Regions from separate parts of the Corynebacterium sp. LK2590 genome, predicted to be linked through region 1. Evidence: predicted binding sites of a transcription regulator. Region 1 holds the regulator's gene; the other holds the start of a gene.
The links. The regulator LexA, encoded in region 1, represses DNA repair genes until DNA is damaged. The targets are predictions, from matches to a motif close to CGAACANNTGTTCG.

Region 1 (9,371 bases):
TCGGCGACTGCCCGTCGCTCGGATCGTTCGGGGTGGTCATGGTGGGTCCTTTCTGAATTCATCAACAGAATACGGCGGGGACTGGCTACCCCAGTGACGGTATCACCCGGCGGCCCTATACGTTCGACCTGTTCCGAAAGAGTGTCTCAATAGTTACCGGTTTGAGCCCTCACGCGCCGCCGTGAGTAGAATTAGCTGCGACAATGGCTAATACACACAAGGACCCGCAAGAACCGCGCGAGGCGCGCGATACCTCTCCCGCAGCGCCCAGCCGCGACGATCTGTACGCCCGCCTGGCTAACGTACGAAGCGCCGACGAGCGCGCCTTCCGGCGCCGCCTGAAAAAGGCGCGCTCCCCGCACGCGCTCACGGCGATCTCCGCCGACATCGACGCCGCCGAAGAGCGCGTACGCGGCATCGACCGCCTCGTGCCGGAGATCGTCTACCCGGACAGCCTGCCGGTCAGCGCCCGTCGCGACGACATCGCCGAGGCGATTGACAACAACCAGGTGGTCATCATCGCCGGCGAGACCGGCTCCGGCAAGACCACGCAGATCCCGAAGATCTGCCTGGAGCTGGGCCGCGGCCGCCGCGGGCTGATCGGCCACACGCAGCCGCGGCGCCTGGCGGCCCGCACGGTCGCCGAGCGTATCGCCGACGAGCTCGGACAGAAGATCGGCCAGACCGTCGGCTACGCCATCCGCTTCGACGATCAGGTCTCCAAGTCCACGGCCGTCAAGCTCATGACGGACGGCATCCTGCTGGCGGAAATGCAGCGCGACCGCTTCCTCAACGCCTACGACACCATCATCATCGACGAGGCCCACGAGCGTTCGCTGAACATCGACTTCCTTCTGGGCTACCTCAAGCGGCTGCTGCCCAAGCGCCCGGATCTCAAGGTGATTATTACCTCGGCGACCATCGATCCGGAGCGTTTCGCCCAGCACTTCGCCAGCCCGGAAGGGCCCGCGCCCATCATCGAGGTCTCCGGCCGCACCTACCCCGTCGAGATCCGCTACCGGCCCCTGGAATTCGAGGCCGGCGGCAAGGTGGTCGACCAAGACCCGCTGGACGGGCTCGTCGAAGCCCTGACCGAACTGATGGCCGAGGGCGACGGCGATATCTTGTGCTTCTTCCCCGGCGAGCGCGACATCCGCGACGCCATGGAGGTCATCGAGGCCAAGAAGTGGAAGGGCGTGGAGGTCACTCCCCTCTTCGGCCGCCTGTCCAACCAGGAACAGCACCGGGTCTTTAGCCCGCACTCGGGGCGGCGCATCGTGCTTTCGACCAATATCGCCGAGACCTCCCTGACGGTGCCCGGAATCCGCTACGTCGTGGACACCGGCACCGCGCGTATCTCGCGCTATTCCACGCGCACCAAGGTCCAGCGCCTGCCCATCGAGCCCATCTCCCAGGCCAGCGCGAACCAACGCTCCGGACGCTGCGGGCGTGTGGCCGACGGCATCGCCATCCGCCTGTACTCGGAGCAGGACTTTTTGTCCCGCCCGGAGTTCACCGACCCGGAAATCCTGCGCACCAACCTGGCCAGCGTCATCCTGCAGATGATTTCCCTGCGGCTGGGCGATATCTCCCGCTTCCCCTTCGTGCAGCCGCCGGCGGACAAGGCGGTGCGCGACGGCATCGCCCTGCTCAACGAGCTGGGTGCTTTGGGCACGGAGAACAAGAACGGGCTGCCCACGCTGACCAAGACCGGCTCGACGCTGGCGCGCATCCCGGTCGACCCGCGCATGGCACGGATGCTGGTGGAAGCCCACAAGCTGGGCTGCCTGCACGACGTCATCATCATCGTTGCGGCCATGACCATCCAGGACGTGCGCGAACGCCCCTTAGAAAAGCAGGCCCAGGCCGACCAGGCGCACGCGCGGTTTAAGGACAAGACCTCGGATTTCTTAAGCCAGCTCAAGCTGTGGGACTACATTAAGGACTCCCGCGACGAAAAGTCCGGCAACGCTTTCCGCAAGCAGATGAAGGCGGAGTTCCTGCACTACATGCGCATCCGCGAGTGGTTCGATCTGGTGCGCCAGCTGCGCGAGGTCGCCAAGCAGCTCAAGTGGACCGCGCAGGAATCCGGCAAGCGGGCCGATGCCGCCATCCACCAGGCGCTGCTGTCGGGCTTGCTGTCCAATATCGGCGCCCGCGACGGCAACTCCAAGGAGTTCCACGGCGCCCGCAACACCCGCTTTATGGTCTTCCCCGGCTCCGCGCTGGCGAAGAAGCCGCCGGAGTTCGTCATGGCCGCCGAACTGGTGGAAACCTCCCGGCTGTGGGCGCGCGATGTCGCCCAGATCGATCCCGCCTGGGTGGAGCGTTTGGCCTCCGGCCTGCTCAAGCACAGCTACTCCGACCCAGTCTGGTCGAGTAAGCGGGCCACGGCCATGGTCAAGCAGAAGTCGACGCTGTACGGCGTGCCGGTGGTCCACGACCGCTCCGTGCCCTACCACCGCGTCGACCAGGCTGCGGCCCGGGATTTGTTCATCCGGCACGCGCTCATCGGCGGAGAGTGGAATACCCACCATTCCTTCTTCCACGACAACGTCGCCAAGCTCGACAAGGCGGCCGAGTACGAGGACAAGGCCCGCCGCCGCGGCCTGGTAGCGGACGAGGACGCCCTCTTCGCCTTCTACGACGAGCGCCTGCCCGCCAATATCACCAGCGGCAAGTACTTCGACTCCTGGTGGAAGAAGGAGCGCCACGCCCACCCCGCGCTGCTGGACTTCGATCCGGAAGCACTGGTCAACGACGCCGATAACCGTGTGACCGAGGCGGACTTTCCCGATACCTGGCGCGCCGGCTCCGTGGAGCTGGACCTGTCGTACCACTTCAGCCCCGGCGATCCCCTGGACGGCGTGACCATCCAGGTGCCGGTGCCCATGCTGGCCGGGCTGGATACCACCGGCTTCGATTGGCTGGTGCCGGGCCTGCGCCTGGAGCTGGTCACGGAGCTCATCCGCAGCCTGCCCAAGGCCCTGCGCCGCACGGTGGTGCCCGCCCCGGAGTTCGCCGAGCGCGCCCTGGACAAGCTGGTCCCCTACGCCGGGCCCATTACCGAACAGCTAGCCGACGTCCTGCGGGAACTGGGCGGCCAGGGCATCAACGCCGTGGACTTCCGCCCGCAGTCACTGCCCGACCACCTGCGCATGAACTATGCCGCCATCGATAAGCGGGGCAAGATTATCGACTCCGACCGCGATCTTTCCGCGCTGGTCAACCGCCAGGCAGGATCGATTAAGTCCTCGGTCTCGAAGGTCAGCCGCATCTCGGAGTCCGGGTCAGTCAAGGAATGGCGCGCCGACAACCTCGGCTCCATCGATGACGAGGTCCGCACCACGGTGGACGGCCACGAGGTCACCGCCTACCCGGCGCTGGTCGCCACCAAGGACGGCGTCGAGGTCAAGGTGCACCCCACCAAGGCCGCGGCCGATGCGGCCATGCTGACCACGACGCTGACGTTGCTCATGCGGGAAATCACCGTCAACCCGCGCCCCATGGTCAAGGGCCTGCCCTTGCAGCAGCGCGTGGCCATCGACAACTACCCGCACGGCGGGGCCGAAGGCCTGGTCTCCGACGCCCGGGTGGCCGCCATCCGCGATCTCCTGCTGGAGGCCGGCGGCGCGGTGCGCTCCCCGGAAGAATTCGACCAGCTGCGCAAGAAGGTCGCCCCGGACGTGCCCGGGCGGGTGCGCCAGATGGTCGTCGCCATCGCCCCGGGACTGGTCGAATACGGACGCATCACGGACGAGCTCGACAAGTGGACCGGCCCAGCCATCGACGACATCCGCGCCCAGCTGGATTTCCTGCTTCCCCCGCAGGCGATCACGAAAAACGGCATCGAACATCTGCGGCATCTGCCGCGCTACCTGCAGGCGGTGCGCATTCGGTTAGAAGAGATGAACCTCGACCCGGACAAGGACGCGGACCGCCAAGCGGAGGTCGACGAGGCGAAGGCCTACCTCAATAATCGCCTGCGTTCGCTGCCAGCCGGGAGATCTAAGACGAAGGCGGTGCGGGATATCTACTGGATGATCGAGGAGCTCCGAGTCTCCCTGTTCGCCCAACGCCTCGGCACCGCGCACGCGGTGTCCCTGCGACGCATCCAGAAGGCTGTCGACAAGCTGGCCTAGCGCCGCGCTGCCGCGGCCGAAGCCTAGAAGTTGCTCCGGTCGCGGCGCTTCATCAGGCGGATCTCCGACTCGAAATCATCCGCGCTGTCGAAGGATTTATACACGGAGGCGAAGCGCAGGTACGCCACCTCGTCGAGGTCGCGCAGCGGGTCGAGGATGGCCAGGCCGATATCGTTGGCGTTGATCTGGGAGCTGCCGTGGCTGCGCACGGTCTCCTCCACTTCCTGGGCCAGGCGCTTCAAGGCGTCGTCCGAGACATCACGGCCCTGGCAGGCCCGGCGCACGCCGCGGATCAGCTTGTCGCGGCTAAACGGCTCGGACAGGCCGTTGCGCTTGACCACGGACAGCACCGCCTTTTCGACCGTGGTGAAACGGCCCCGGCACGAAGAACACTCGCGCCGGCGGCGGATGGAAGCACCCGCGTCAACGACGCGGGAGTCGATGACGCGTGACTGTTCGTGGTGACAAAATGGGCAATACAACTCGGCTCGCTCCCCGTATCTTTCTAGCTTCCCGGTTTCATCCGCACCAGCGGACCACGCGGATGCCTTACCAGTCTACTGCGCGCGGCGATGGGAAAGCCGAGTGCCCGGACCGCGGCCTAGTTCAGGTGAGCCTGCTGGGTGATGGCACTGTCCACGGCTCCCATCGAGCTGGCGGACTCCGGGCCGTCAACAAGCCCCATGCCCGCCGCCAGCGTGCCCAAGAAGACTGCACATCCGAACACAGCGCCGAGCGCGTAGTTGCCCTTCTGGCGCCCCTGCTCGGAGACCATCCCGCGCGGCTGCCCTGCGAAATCCTCGGCGCTCAGCGCGGGCTGCGAACGACGGTCTGTTCGATTATCTAGCGTGAGCGTTCGAGAATAGCGCGACCCCACGCCAGCCGGGCCGTGCCCCGACCAGGCGGGCGCGCCCTGCCGATCCCCGAAATCTCGGACCGATGGCTCCCACACCGCGGCCGCGGGCACCACGGAAGGGGTGCGGGAACCGGTGCGGTAAGCTGCAAATTCGGTGTTAGCGATACGGCGGTCATCAAATGCGAGAGTCATAGTAATCTTTCCTTTCCTTGGTGCCACCGAGTCTAAATCCGGACCCCGACATGGCACCGACTTTCCTTCGTTCGAATGTTCGAATTAGGTTCTGTGTTCGATTTATAGCAGGGTTCCCAAAATTTGTCTAGCGCACGGGCGAAGATCTCGAACATTTGTACATTTCGTGCTAGAAAGGAAGGTAGGAATTTTCGCGGGCCCGCAGCGCCTGTGTCCCCCACTAACCGACCTGCTAGTCAACTTGGAGAGTTAAAGACCATGGCCCGACCCAGCAAATCCTCACAAAAACCGACACTCGACTCCTTAAGCGCCCGCCAGCGGCGCATCCTCGAGGTCATTCACGACGCCGTACTCCTGCGCGGCTATCCGCCGAGCATCCGCGAGATCGGTGACGCCGCCGGCCTGCAGTCGACCTCCTCGGTGGCCTACCAGCTCAAGCAGCTGGAGGAGAAGGGCTTCCTGCGGCGCGATCCCAACAAGCCGCGCGCCGTCGATGTCCGCCACCTCAACACCGAGAAGGAAGACGCGAAGGCCGAGAAGGCCAGCAAGTCCGCGGATCTCCCGCAGACCCCGCCCGATGCCGGCCAGGTCAGCTACATCCCCGTCGTCGGGCGCATTGCCGCCGGGACCCCCATCACGGCCGAGGAAAACATCGACACCTACTACCCCATGCCGGATGAGGTCGTCGGCGGCGGCGATCTCTACATGCTGCAGGTCGTCGGCGACTCCATGCGGGACGCCGGCATCCTGGACGGGGACTGGGTCATCGTCCGCTCGCAGTCCACGGCGGAGGAAGGCGACTTCGTCGCAGCCCTCCTGGAGGGCGAGGAAGCCACCGTCAAGGAGTTCCACCGCGACTCCACCGGGGTGTGGCTGCTGCCCCACAATGACGCCTATTCCCCTATCAACGGGGAGGAATCGGAAATCATGGGCAAGGTCGTCTCCGTGATGCGCAAGCTCTAATTCCCCGGAACATTCCGCGTTATTCCCCCTTTCTGAGGTAGCGGGGCATGCAAAAGGTCACTCCCGCCTCATGGCCGTAGTTCCGATTTGCCCGATCTACCTCAAGAAATACCCAAGCAACCCAAGAACCGGGTGCTTGGGTTTTTCTGTTTGTGTTTGCCCACGCGGTTTTTCTGGAACAATTTGAGTAGACCCATTTCACCGTGTGCGCGCGCCCATCCGCGCGCGTACCCACGGACCGAGGAGAACTACCCAATGTATGCAGAAGAACGCCGTCGGCAGATTGCGTCCCTCACCGCCGTCGAGGGACGCGTCAATGTCACGGAACTCTCCCATAAATTCGACGTCACCGCCGAGACCATCCGCCGCGACCTGGCCGTCCTGGACCGCGAGGGCGTCGTCCACCGCGTCCACGGCGGTGCGGTGGCCTCGCAGACCTTCCAGACCGCCGAGTTCACCCTGGACACGCGCTCGCGCTCGGCCACCGGGGCGAAATCCGCGATCGCCGAGGCGGCCCTCGAATTCCTCCCCGAGACCCCGGGCAGCATCTTCCTGGACGCCGGCACCACCACGAACGCGCTAAGCGATCTCATCGCAGCGAGTCCCCTGGCCAACCAACTGTCGATCGTGTCGAACAGCCTGCCCATTGCCCTGTCGCTGGCCAATAATGGCATCAAGGACGTACAACTACTGGGCGGTACGGTGCGCGGCATAACCCAGGCCGTGGTCGGCGATACCGCCCTGCGCACCATGGCGCTGCTGCGCGCCGACGTCGCGTTCATCGGCACCAACGCCCTGACCCTGGATCACGGACTGTCCACCGCAGACGCCCAGGAGGCGGCCATCAAGGCCGCGTTCGTGACCAACGCCCGAAAGGTTGTGGTCCTGTGTGACTCTTCCAAGCTGGGCAACGACTACCTGGTCAGCTTCGCCAAGATTTCGGACATCGACGTCGTCATCACGGACTCGGCGGCACCGCAAAGCTTCGTTGACGCGCTGCGCGAGCGCGAGATCACCGTGGTCATCGTCGACGCTTAACCCCCTCCAATACAAACAACCCGGCACAAGCCCCGCGTTAAGGCGGCGGCTCGGCCGGGTTGTTTAGTTGGACTGCCGGGGCCGTTAGCTTTCGACCTCAGGCTGCGCGAGCTCCTCAATGAGTTCGCGGACCTTGTCGCGCGCCTCCGAGGGGCCTTCGCAGGACACGGCTGCGGCGGCGATCTTGCGGCAGTCCTCGAGGCTGAGCTCGGCCAGCTGCGCGCCCACGCCGGCAACGGCGGTCGAGGCGGCCGACAGGGAGTTAACCCCCAGGCCGGTGAGGACGGCGGCGAGCATCGGATCCGCGGCGGCCTCGCCGCAGACACCTACGGGAACGTTGTTGTCGCCGCCGACCACGCAGGTGTGCTGGATAAGGCGCAGCACGGCGGGCTGCCAGGGGTCGGTCAGGTACGCCAGCTGCGGCGACAGGCGGTCCGCGGCCATGGTGTACTGGGTCAGGTCGTTGGTGCCGATGGAGACGAAGTCCAGGTGCGGCATGATGGTATCGGCCATGAGGGCCGCGGCGGGGACCTCGATCATCGCGCCCGGGATAAGGTTGCGTTCCCGGCACAGGCCGGCGAACCAGCGGGCCTCGTTCGCGGTAGCCACCATCGGGGCCATGACCCAGGTCTGCGCGCCTTCCGGGCGCTGTTCGGCGGCTTGGGCGATGGCGTCGAGCTGCCGGGTCAGCAGCGACTCGTTGTCGCGGGCGATGCGCAGGCCGCGCACGCCCAGCGCCGGGTTCTCCTCATCATCGAGGGTGGCGTAGCTAATCGGCTTGTCCGAGCCGGCGTCCAGCGTGCGCACGACGACCTTGCGGTCGCCGAAGGCGTTGAAGACCTTGGAGTAAATCTGTGCCTGCTCGTCGACGCTCGGTTCCTCCGAGGCGTTGAGGAAGGACAGCTCGGTGCGGTACAGGCCCACGCCCTCGGCCTGGGTGCCAGCGGCCAGCCGGGCGGCGTTGCCGTCGGCGACGTTGGCAAGCAGCTGCACGCGGTAGCCGTCGCTGGTTTGGGCCGGACCCTCCCACTGGGCGATCTTGGCGGCCTTGGCCTGGTACTCGGCCACGGCGGCCTGGGAGCTGTCGGCGTCCGCGCCGGTTTCGACCAGCCCGCGGGAACCGTCCACGAACAGCCACTCGCCCGCGCTGAGCTCGCGCAGCTTCGCGCCCGTGGCCACGATGCACGGGATGTCCAGCTGGCGGGCGATGATGGCGGTGTGGCTGGTGGGCCCGCCTAGCTCGGTCACCAGGGCCTTGATCCGGTCGATGTCCAGCGTCGCAGTATCCGCCGGCGCCAAGTCGTCGGCCAGCAGCACGGCCTCGCCTTCGACGTAGGGCAGGCCCGGCTCGTCCTCGCCGCGCAGCTCCGCGATGACGCGATCGCGCACGTCCTTCAGGTCCGTCGTGCGCTCAGCCATGACACCGCCGGCGGATTCGAACATGTAGACAAACTTGTCCGTGGCGGCGACTACCGCGTATTCCGCGCCGTTGCCGCCGCGCACGTTCTTGCGCACCGTCTTGTGCCAGCCCTTATCCCGCGCCATCGAGGCGGTGGCCTTCAGAACCTCCGCCGCATGCCCCTCGGCGCTTCCCGCACGCCCCTCGAGGCGCTGCGCGACGGTTTCCGCGGCCTCCTGGAAGCGCGCGAACTCGGCCTCGCGCTGGTCTTCTTCGACGATGGCTTCCCCGGACTGCGGCAGCTGCGGGCGGGGACGTACCCACACCGCGGGAGCGTAGGCGACGCCGGCCACCACACCGGTGCCCGCGATGGTGCCCCGCTGCCCGGCGTTCGCTTGAGCCGAGCTAGCTTCAGCGCTCGTCGACCCGGTGGTGGCGGTGCTGCCAGTGTTGTCGGTGTTGGTCATGTAAAACTTCTCCCTACGTCTGAAGACTAAGTAGACAAGATCGGTATACGCGTATTTATGGCAATCCTACTCAGGCTCGCCAGTACTCACTAGAAACGAATTCTGAGCTCTTCCGAAACTAGGTCCAGTGCGCCTCCGGCCCACTGGTGCAGGAGTCGTCAGGCCCCGGCGAGGCTCCGCAAGAGAACAACTTTCTGCCCAGTCTACCGAGACCCACGGAAAACCACATATACCCATTGACATACGGGCATAATCGGGCAACAATACAAAGTAAACGTCTGCAAACGTTGTCACACGTTACAGTTCGTTGACAT
Region 2 (9,371 bases), on a different contig from region 1:
GCCTTCATGTCCTTGGTGGCATCGTCAACGCTCTTGCCGTCGGTGATGGCGGCGTAGGCGTTGTCCTGGATGGCCTTGGAGATGGCGGAGTAGAACGGGGAGACCGGACGCGGGGAGGCGGCCTCCAGGGACTCCTTCAGGGCCGGCAGGTACGGGAACTTCTCGATGAGCTCCGGGTCATCGTAGATGGAGGCCAGCACCGGCGGGAAGGAGGCCTCCGCGAAGGAGGTCTGGTTCTCCTCGTTGATGATGTACTCGATGAAGTCGCGGGCCGTGGCCTTGTACTCGGAGTTGATGTTGATGCCGTTGTTGTAGCCGCCCAGGGTGGACACGCCCACGCCGTCCTTGGCGACCAGAGGCTGGACCTCGAACTTGCCCTGGGTCTCTGGGGACTCCTCGGCGTTGGTGTACATGTACGGCCAGTTGATGGCGAAGGCCGACTTGCCCTCGGTGAACGCCAGGTTGGTCTCCTCCTCGGTGGCGGCGGTCGAATCCGGGGAGATGGTGCCGTCCTCGTAGGCGTCGACCAGGGCCTGCAGGCCCTCCTTGGCCTCGGCGGAGTCGACGGTGATGGTGCCGTCGTCGGCCAGGACCTTGCCGCCCCAGCCCTCGATGAAGCCGACGGTGTTGACGGTCAGGCCCTCGTACTGCTTGAGCTGGGTGGTCAGGCAGTCGGTGTCGTCCTTGAGCGCCTCGCAGGCGGACTTGACGTCGTCGAAGGTGGACACTTCCTCGGGGGCGAGCTCCGTGTTGCGGTAGAGCAGCTGGCCGTTGGTGTTCTGCGGCAGGGCGTAGAGGGTGTCGTTGTAGGTGGCGGACTCGACGGTGGCCGGCAGCAGGCCGTCGGTGTCGACGGCCAGGTCCTCGGTCAGCGGGGCGAGCCACTGGTTGGCGGCGAAGTCGGCGGTCCAGACGACGTCGAGGGCCATGACGTCGTAGTCGGAGTTGCCGGCCTGCAGGGACTGCACGAGGGTCTCCCGCTGGGCGTCGGCCTCACCGGCGAGCTCTTCGAGGGTGACTTTCTCCTCGGGGTGCTCCTCGTTCCACTTCTCGATGATGGGCTGGATCTTGTCCGTGTCGTTCTTGCCCATGGCGAAGGTGATGGGGCCACGGCCGTCGGTGTTCTCGGTGGCGGAACCGTCGGCGTTGGAGCTGCCGGAGTCGGAGCTGCAGGCGGTCAGCGCCAGGGCGAGGGCGGCGGTGCTGGCGATGACGCCGTTGCGCACGGTGCGCCGGGAAGGTGACTGCATCATAGTGATTTACCTTTCGGGAAACAGTAGGTGTATTTCAGGTTATATTCACCAACGTCCGGAAGAATAGTTTTTTGGGTTCTTGCCCCCACGCCGGGGGTAGTGGGCCCCGCGGCGCTCGCAGCCGCTGGGATCGCGGGCCCGGCGGCGCTCGCAGCCGCTGGGATCGCGGGCCCGGCGGGTATTGTTTGGGTTATGACTGAGCGAAACAATACTGAGCACAACGATGCCGTGCACCCCAGCAGTGATCTGGACCTGGACCGCATCCGCGCCGCGCTGTCCGGGCTTTACAGCACCGTCGACTACAAGGAACAGACGGGATCCACGAACACGGATCTGATGGGGGCTAACGATGTCGCCGACGGCACCGTCCTCCTCGCCAACGAGCAGGTCAGCGGCAAGGGACGCCTGGGCCGCAAGTGGGTCGCCCCGGCTGGCAAGCAGCTCATCTTCTCGGTCCTGCTGCTTCCGGATTCCCTCGAGCACCTGGGCACCCTGCCCCTGGCGGGCGGCCTGGCGGTGACCGACACCGTCGAGGGTTCCGTCCTGAAGTGGCCGAACGACGTCCACATCGACGGCAACAAGCTCTGCGGCATCCTCGCCGAAGCCGGCCCGGTCGGCGCCGCCTTCAAGTCGGGCGGATTTAAGACCGGCGAGTTCAAGGGCGGCGAGTTCAAATCGGGCAAGGCCACCGGCGAGTTCAAGTCCGGCGATGCTGAGATCAACAAGGCCGAGATCGACAAGGCCGAAATCAACAAGGCTGAGGTGGCCCCCAAGACCGAGGTCAACAAGGCAGAGGTCAACAAGGCCGAAATCAACAAGGCCGAGGTGGCCCCCAAGACCGAGGCCGGCGCCGCCCCGAGCGCCCGCGTCGTGCTGGGCATGGGCCTGAACGTCACCCTGACCCGGGAGGACCTGCCGATTGAGAAGGCGACATCGCTAGCGCTGGAGGGCCGCGACACGGACCGCACCCAGCTGGCGATTGACCTGCTGACCAACCTGCGCCGACGCATCGCGCAGTGGCAGAACCAGGACCCGCAGCTGATGCGGGACTACCGCGCGGTGTGCTCGTCGATTGGCCAGGAGGTGCGCTTGGAGGCGCCGACGGGTGATGTGGAGGGCATCGTCGAGGGCGTTGCCGACGACGGCCGCATCAACGTGGGCGGCGAGTACTACTCGGCCGGCGACGTGACCCACCTGCGGCCGCAGCGCTAGAAACCTCCACCGCCCTTCGCCGCCGATGCCATCCCAGGTAAGCTTTAGGGCGCTATGGGATATATGACGATGGGGCCCGGTGAGGCCAAGCGGGTCGACGTGACCGCGCCGTTCCGCACGCTCGTCTTCCCGCTGCTGGAGCTCATCCTGATTACGGGGGTGTGCTGGATAGCCATCGGCTGGCTGGACGCGCAGGGGGCGGACCTGCGCCTGCGCAACGCGCTGGTCGTGTTGTGGGGAGCGCTCAGCGTGTGGCGCTTCGTGCTGCCGGTGATCCGTTCGCGCCGGAAGCGCTTCATCGTCACGGACCGCCGCGTCATCGCCCGGGCGGCCCGCTTGGGCGGCCGGACGGATTCGATTCCCCTGCGCGACATCGTGGGCGCCCGGCGTCGCCGGGGCGGGATTTCGCTGGCGATCCGCGGCTACGACCAGACCCTGTATTTCCCGGACGTGCCGAAGACCAAGAAGGTCGAGGCTGCCATCGGGGATCAGCTGCGGGCGCTGCGATCGCCCATCTGGCGCTAGCGGCCCGCTACTAGCTAATTGGGGTACCGTCATGCCCGGTTTCCTGGGGTGACACGCGAGCCGCCGGCGCCGCGCTAGGATTGAAAACGTGAGTGAACAAGCTGGAAATCCCCAAGCCCATGCCCCCGGTATGCCAGTGGTCACCGTCATTGGTGACGGTCAGCTGGCGCGGATGATGCAGACCGCCGCCATCGAGTTGGGTCAATCGCTGCGCCTGCTGGCCGGCAGCCCTGATTCGTCGGCAGCGCAGGTCTGCGCCGACGTGGTGGTGGGCGACTACACCGATTACGACGACCTGTTGCGGGCCGTCGAGGGCGCGGACGCGGTCACCTTCGACCACGAGCACGTCCCGAACAAGCACCTGGAGGCCCTCATCGAGGCCGGTTACAACGTGCAGCCGGTGCCGTCCGCCCTGGTCAACGCCCAGGACAAGCTCGTCATGCGCCGCCGCCTGCGGGAGCTCGGCGCCCCGGTCCCGGAGTTCGCCGAAATCACCAGCACTGACGATGCCACCTCTTTCTGGGCCGCCACCTCCGGCCAGGTTTGCTTGAAGGCCCGCCGCGGCGGCTACGACGGCAAGGGCGTCTGGTTCCCCTCCACCGAGGAGGAGCTGGTCAACCTGGTCAGCGAGCTCCTCGATGCCGGCACCCCGCTGATGGCGGAGAAGAAGGTCGCCCTGACCCGCGAGCTGTCCGCCCTGGTGGCACGCACCCCGTCGGGGCAGACCGCTTCCTGGCCGATCACCGAGTCGGTCCAGCGCGACGGCATCTGCTCCGAGGCGGTCGCCCCGGCCCCCGGGCTGAGCTCCGCCCTCGAGTCCCGCGCCTCCCAACTGGGCGTCCTGGTCGCCGAGTCACTCGGCGTCACCGGCGTCCTTGCGGTCGAGCTCTTCGCCTTCACCAACGATGCCGGCGAGGAAGACATCGCCATCAACGAACTGGCGATGCGCCCCCACAACACCGGCCACTGGACCCAGGATGGCTGCGTGACCTCCCAGTTCGAGCAGCACCTGCGGGCCGTCCTCGATTACCCGCTCGGGTCGACCACCCCGACCGCCCCGGTCACCGTCATGGCCAACGTCCTGGGCGCCGAGGAGGATCCGGAGATGCCGATCGCCCAGCGCGCCGTCGAGGTCCACCGCCGCTTCCCGCAGGCCAAGATCCACCTCTACGGCAAGGGCCACCGCCCGGGCCGCAAGATTGGCCACGTCAACCTGACCGGCCAGGACGCGGAGCAGACCCGGCACGAGGCCCGCCTGGCGGCCGGCTTCCTGGTCAACGCCCGCTGGGACGACTAGGCCACCGGGGCCCGGCAGCTTCTTTCGGGCCCCGCGCACCTTCACCCCGGCCTTCAGGCCCCGCGTACCTTTGCCCCGGCCTTCAGAACCTGGCCCCAGGATCCAGGCCCCAGGATCCAGAACCCAGCACCCAGAACCCAAAACTCACCAAAGGAGTGCCCCACAGCATGACCGCTACCCCAGAGAACACCCAGGCCCGCGTCGGCATCATCATGGGATCCGATTCCGACTGGCCCACCGTCGAACCGGCCGCCCAGGTGCTGGCCGAATTTGGCGTCCCCTTTGAGGTCGGCGTCGTCTCGGCCCACCGCACTCCGGAGAAGATGCTCGCCTACGCCAAGCAGGCCCACACCCGCGGCTTGCAGGCCATCATCGCTTGTGCGGGCGGGGCGGCCCACCTGCCGGGCATGGTCGCGGCGGCCACCCCGCTGCCGGTCATCGGTATCCCGCGGGCCCTGAAGGAGCTCGACGGCCTGGATTCCTTGCTGTCCATCGTCCAGATGCCGGGAGGGGTACCGGTCGCCACCGTTTCTATCGGCGGCGCCAAGAACGCCGGCCTCCTGGCCGTCCGGATCCTGGGCGCGGGCGATCCCCAGCTGATCGAGAAGATGAGCAAATACCAGCAGGACATGGCAGATTCGGTGGAGGAAAAGGACGCAAACCTCCGCCGGAAACTGCTGGGTGACTAACACGGAACCCACACGGATCTCACACGGATCCCATTGATCTAGCCGCGGGCAGGCTCCACTACCGGTATCCATGTATCCACTACAGACATCTACTACCGGCACTCACTACTGTTTCAACTAGGCCGTCTTAACTAGCGGCCGCGGTTTGCCTTCGGAGCTTATACCCGGCGGCCTCTTGGGCGGCGACTGATTCGTTGCATTCGACGTCGCTACTTCCGGGCCTGACGAACCCGACCCTTCCGCTGCGAGGATCCCTGGCCGCATGGCCCATGTTTCCTCTGCCATCTTGTCTGTCGTTGTTATTGACGTGATGGGAGCGGCATAACAATGTCAGATTGTGTATGTCCGTGACCCCGCCGTAGTACCAGGCCTGCAGATGGTGGACATCGCAGGCATTGGCGGCCCGGTCGCACCCGGGGTGGGAGCAAACCAGCTCGGAGGCAATCAGCGCCAGCTTCTGCATGAAGCTCGCCGTCCGCTTCGAGCGACCTAGCGCCAGCGGCTGGAAGTCCTCGCAGTCCATGATGCAGAGGTAATCACTAGCCGCGGCCCCGAGTCGGATAATGTCCAGCGGGGTCAGCGAGTGCCCGGTGTTGGTGGGCAGCAGGGAATCCGCCTTGAGGTTCTCGAAGTCCTCGACCGTTCCGGAGATGATGATGGAGCCCAGGCCGGGGTGCGCCTTCTCGCGCGAGCCGAGGTACTCCTGCAAAATTGCGGTGAACTGGTCCGCCATCCGCTGGCGGTAGTTACGCTTGTCTTCCTCCGGCGGCAGGTCCGGGGTGCCCGGACGCGTGGCGGGCGCGAAGGCCTGGCTCATCAGCGCCGCGGTGGCGCCATCCAGGTAACCGCTGACGTGGACGCCGCCGTCGGCATCCGCGGGGCTGAACTCCAAATGACGCTTGCGGGTGGCGGCGAACCGGTCCCGGTTGCCGAAGGGATCCCGGCTGCGCGCATTCGCCGCACGGACCTCGCGGCGCAACCACTGGGCGAAGTCCTTCAGATTTCGCTTCTTCGCCTCGTCGATGGCCTTGTTGCGCAGCTCGTTCGGGCCCGGGGTGGCGTGCGCGTTCAGGTGCTTGAGCTCGCGGTCGATGATGGACAGGTAGCGCCCGCGAAGAGCTTCCTTCTCCCGCAGCTTGCGCTGCGCCTCGGCGCGGGCCTTTTCCTCGCGTTCCCGGCGAATACGAGCCTCTTCTTCGGCCTTCCTGCGGCGCTCCTCGGCCTGCTTCCGGCGCTCTTCTTCTGCCTGTGCGGCGGCCGCAGCGTCCCCATCAGCAGCAGAACCGTCAGCCGAACCATCAGCGGCGCCATTGCCGGCGCCCGCTTCAGCATCCTCCGGCGGGTCCTGCAGGGGCGGCGGATCCGACAGGGGAGCGGTCCCGAAGATGGTCTGCCCGTTGCGGAGCCGGTCCTTCGCCTCACCGTAGGACAGCCCCAGCCGGTTCATCAGGTAGTCCATCGCCCGCGTGGAGTTGACGTGGCGCCCGGCGTCGTCGCGTTCGGCGATGAACGCGAAGGCGGCATCGATAGTAGTGATGGTGCCCGAGAGGGCAGCGAGCTTCTCGAAATAAGGGTAGATCTCACCAAAGTACACCGAGTCCACCTCCGTGACGGCGGCGTGCAGGCGGGAGTATGCCTGTTCGATTTCGGCTACACATTCGGCAATGGATTGCGTCGCTTTGGTCATGATCTTCACCCCCTTGAGGTGCTCGAACCTTTGTTCCTTACGACATCAATCCTATTCACGCAACCACCCCACGCAACCCCTAAAGCAAAACTTTGTTCTAGATGGTCACATTGTTAGTAAAACGGGGGTAACCTCTGGCAGAAATAGGCATTAACGGCGCCGAATGGGCCGCCAAATGCCCTCAAGTATCCTAATTCTTATGTTCAAAAACGACGGCGGAGAAGCCTCCCGGCGACCATCACTTGACCCGACGGCCCCCATCGTCGTCCTCGGCTCCCGCACCACCGCCGGCCGCCCCGAACCGCTGCTCCGCGCCCGCCTCGCCACCGCCGCCCGCCTCGCCGAGGCATACCCCCAAGCCCCCATCGTGGTCAGCGGGCACGGGGAAGCGCTCCCGATGCACAACTACCTCACCGCCCAAGGCATCGACCCGGAGCGCATCATCCTGGAGCCCCTGGCCACCAGTACGAACGAAAACCTCGAAAATTCCGCGCGCCTGGTACCCCGCGGCTCGACGATGACCGTCGTCACCAGCAACTTCCACATCTTGCGCACCCGTCTCTGGGCCTGGCACCTCAAGATTCCTATTCACACGGTCGCCGCGCCGACCCCGAAGGGCCACAAACTACAAAACTATGCCCGTGAGCTCGCCGCGACGCCGCATTCTGCGCTGCGCATCGCTTGGCGACGCCTCCGGCACCGCCTCGAAGGCCGCCCCGACTAGCCTCAAACTAGCCTCAAACAGGCCCCAAAGCAGGCCCCAAACAGGCCCCAAAACTGCCCCAGAACCAGCCCCCGAAAACCTAGGCCCCAGACCCCGCGCCCGGACTTCCGCGTCGGCGCCCACCGCGACGACGTCCCCCGCGGCGCCCGCCCCGTCGCCGCTTATTCCGCGCGCCGGAGCCAGACCCAGCACCAGCCCGAGACCCAGCACCAGCCCCAGACCCAGCACCAGCACCAGCACCAGACCCAGTCCCAGAACCGGACCGAGAACCAGCCTCAGACTCTCGCGTCACCGACTCGGGCAGGCGCGACGCAGCTCGCTTGTGGGCGTCCTTTGCGGCTTCCTGCAGGGCCTTATCGATGCCCTCTGCCAGGGTGTCGCGAACCTCCTTCTGCCGGTAGGCGATGGCGCGCAGCCCCATGATGGCGATCTTGTCGGCGGCGCGGTTGAGCGGGTCGCCGGAGTGTCCCATGACGCGGCGGAAGGTGATGCTGCGCTGCCCCTGGTTGTCCTTCCAGGCCTGCTGGAAGCGGGAGAGCGCGCCCGGGTGGATGCCGCGCCAGCGCTTGCCGAGCTTGCCCTGGCCGGTGATGTAATCGACGGCGCGTAGGGCGGCCTGGCTGTCGCTCTCGATGAGGACGTCGGTGGCATCGGTGTGCACGAGGTACTTCAAGGCCAGGGTGAGGGCCTCGAGCTCGAGCTCGTCCGTGGAGGCCTTCGTGCGGCGGGTAAGTAGCTGGTAGTCGCCGTTGCTGGCGACGAAACACGACGCGCCCTTGATGTTGGTGTCGGAGGAGGCATCGGTGGCGATGCGGGTGGGGGTGGCATCGTTAGCGTTAGAAAAGTCGGAGAACTGCGGCCACCAGTGAGCCTCCGTGGCGGGCGGGGGAGTGGGCTTGCGCTTGGGGGACTGCCCGTTGCGCTTGCCCTGGCGCTTGGCCTTGGTCTCCTCGACGGTGCGCAGCTTGCTGGCCCGCGGGCAGGCGCGGTTGTACTCGGAGAAACTGCCCGTGACCAGGTAGCCCTGCTTCTCCAGCTCCAGGCGCAGCGCCCCGCGGCGGCGGCCGACGTTGCACCATACCTTCTTCTTGGCGCCGTTGAAGCTGCGGATGCCGCTGATGGCGTCGTTGAGGTCGCGCATCACGGGCCCCACGGTGTCTTCCTCCGTGGTGCGCCCGGTGCGGACGAAGCGCGGGCCGGGCTTGGCATCCACGGCGATGACCCACCCGTTGAGCTTGCCCTCGGCGGCGGACTTCCAGGGGATGTCCCACATGGCGATGGCCACGTGCACCGGCGCGTTGTGCATTTGCGGGGTGACCTTTCGCGATCGGTAAGTACGCGATTCTGTACCTACCAGCGCGGCGAGATCGACGGGTTCCATGCCTACTAGTAAACCGTACGGGCATCCGGGCCCGTTCCCCGGGGTAGGCACTAACCTGCCAGCGCTCACCAACCGCCAACCAACCGCCCACCAACCACCAGCCAACTGCCTCCCCCGGGGTACCCACGATGCCCACGGGGTTAGGCGGGTGGGGTTCGCCTTTACATATTGTTCAACAACCCCCTAAGATGATGCGCATCACAAACCTGTGTGACCTATATCGCGGAGGGAAAACAATGAGTGCACAGACACCCGAATCCACTTCTCACACCGGCTCGACCCCAGGCCGGGACTCCAACCAGGGCCCCGCCCACAGCAACCAGAGCGACAACCAGGGCCCCGCCCAGGGTTCCGCCCAGGCCGCAGGCACCACCCAACCGGCTGCCGATGCCGCCGCCTCCCCCGCGGGCGCCAAGAAGAAGTCCCCGGCCTCGAAGGGGATTGGCGCCATGGCGGGTGCCATGTTCCTCATGGCGACCTCCGCCATCGGCCCGGGCTTTTTGACCCAGACCTCTGTCTTTACCGTCCAGATAGGCGCTGCCTTCGCGTTCGCTATCGCGGTGTCGATCATCGTTGACATCGCCATCCAGCTCAACGTCTGGC

Region 2: VVR85_RS06410 (DUF222 domain-containing protein) is a predicted target of LexA. The motif match lies at 6,687-6,700, and genes of this name have one in related genera.

The regions. Positions count from the first base shown of each region.
Region 1 covers NZ_JAYWMH010000001.1:305,207-314,577, reverse strand. The annotation lists gene VVR85_RS01440 (hypothetical protein) at 1-40, opposite strand, end outside; gene hrpA (ATP-dependent RNA helicase HrpA) at 204-4,142, shown strand; gene nrdR (transcriptional regulator NrdR) at 4,166-4,624, opposite strand; gene VVR85_RS01425 (hypothetical protein) at 4,744-5,190, opposite strand; gene lexA (transcriptional repressor LexA) at 5,401-6,153, shown strand; gene VVR85_RS01415 (DeoR/GlpR family DNA-binding transcription regulator) at 6,409-7,191, shown strand; gene ptsP (phosphoenolpyruvate--protein phosphotransferase) at 7,276-9,057, opposite strand.
Region 2 covers NZ_JAYWMH010000004.1:75,790-85,160, forward strand. The annotation lists gene VVR85_RS06385 (ABC transporter substrate-binding protein) at 1-1,250, opposite strand, end outside; gene VVR85_RS06390 (biotin--[acetyl-CoA-carboxylase] ligase) at 1,446-2,465, shown strand; gene VVR85_RS06395 (hypothetical protein) at 2,520-2,990, shown strand; gene VVR85_RS06400 (5-(carboxyamino)imidazole ribonucleotide synthase) at 3,079-4,287, shown strand; gene purE (5-(carboxyamino)imidazole ribonucleotide mutase) at 4,455-4,976, shown strand; gene VVR85_RS06410 (DUF222 domain-containing protein) at 5,104-6,663, opposite strand; gene VVR85_RS06415 (YdcF family protein) at 6,863-7,387, shown strand; gene VVR85_RS06420 (RNase H family protein) at 7,467-8,768, opposite strand; gene VVR85_RS06425 (NRAMP family divalent metal transporter) at 9,218-9,371, shown strand, end outside.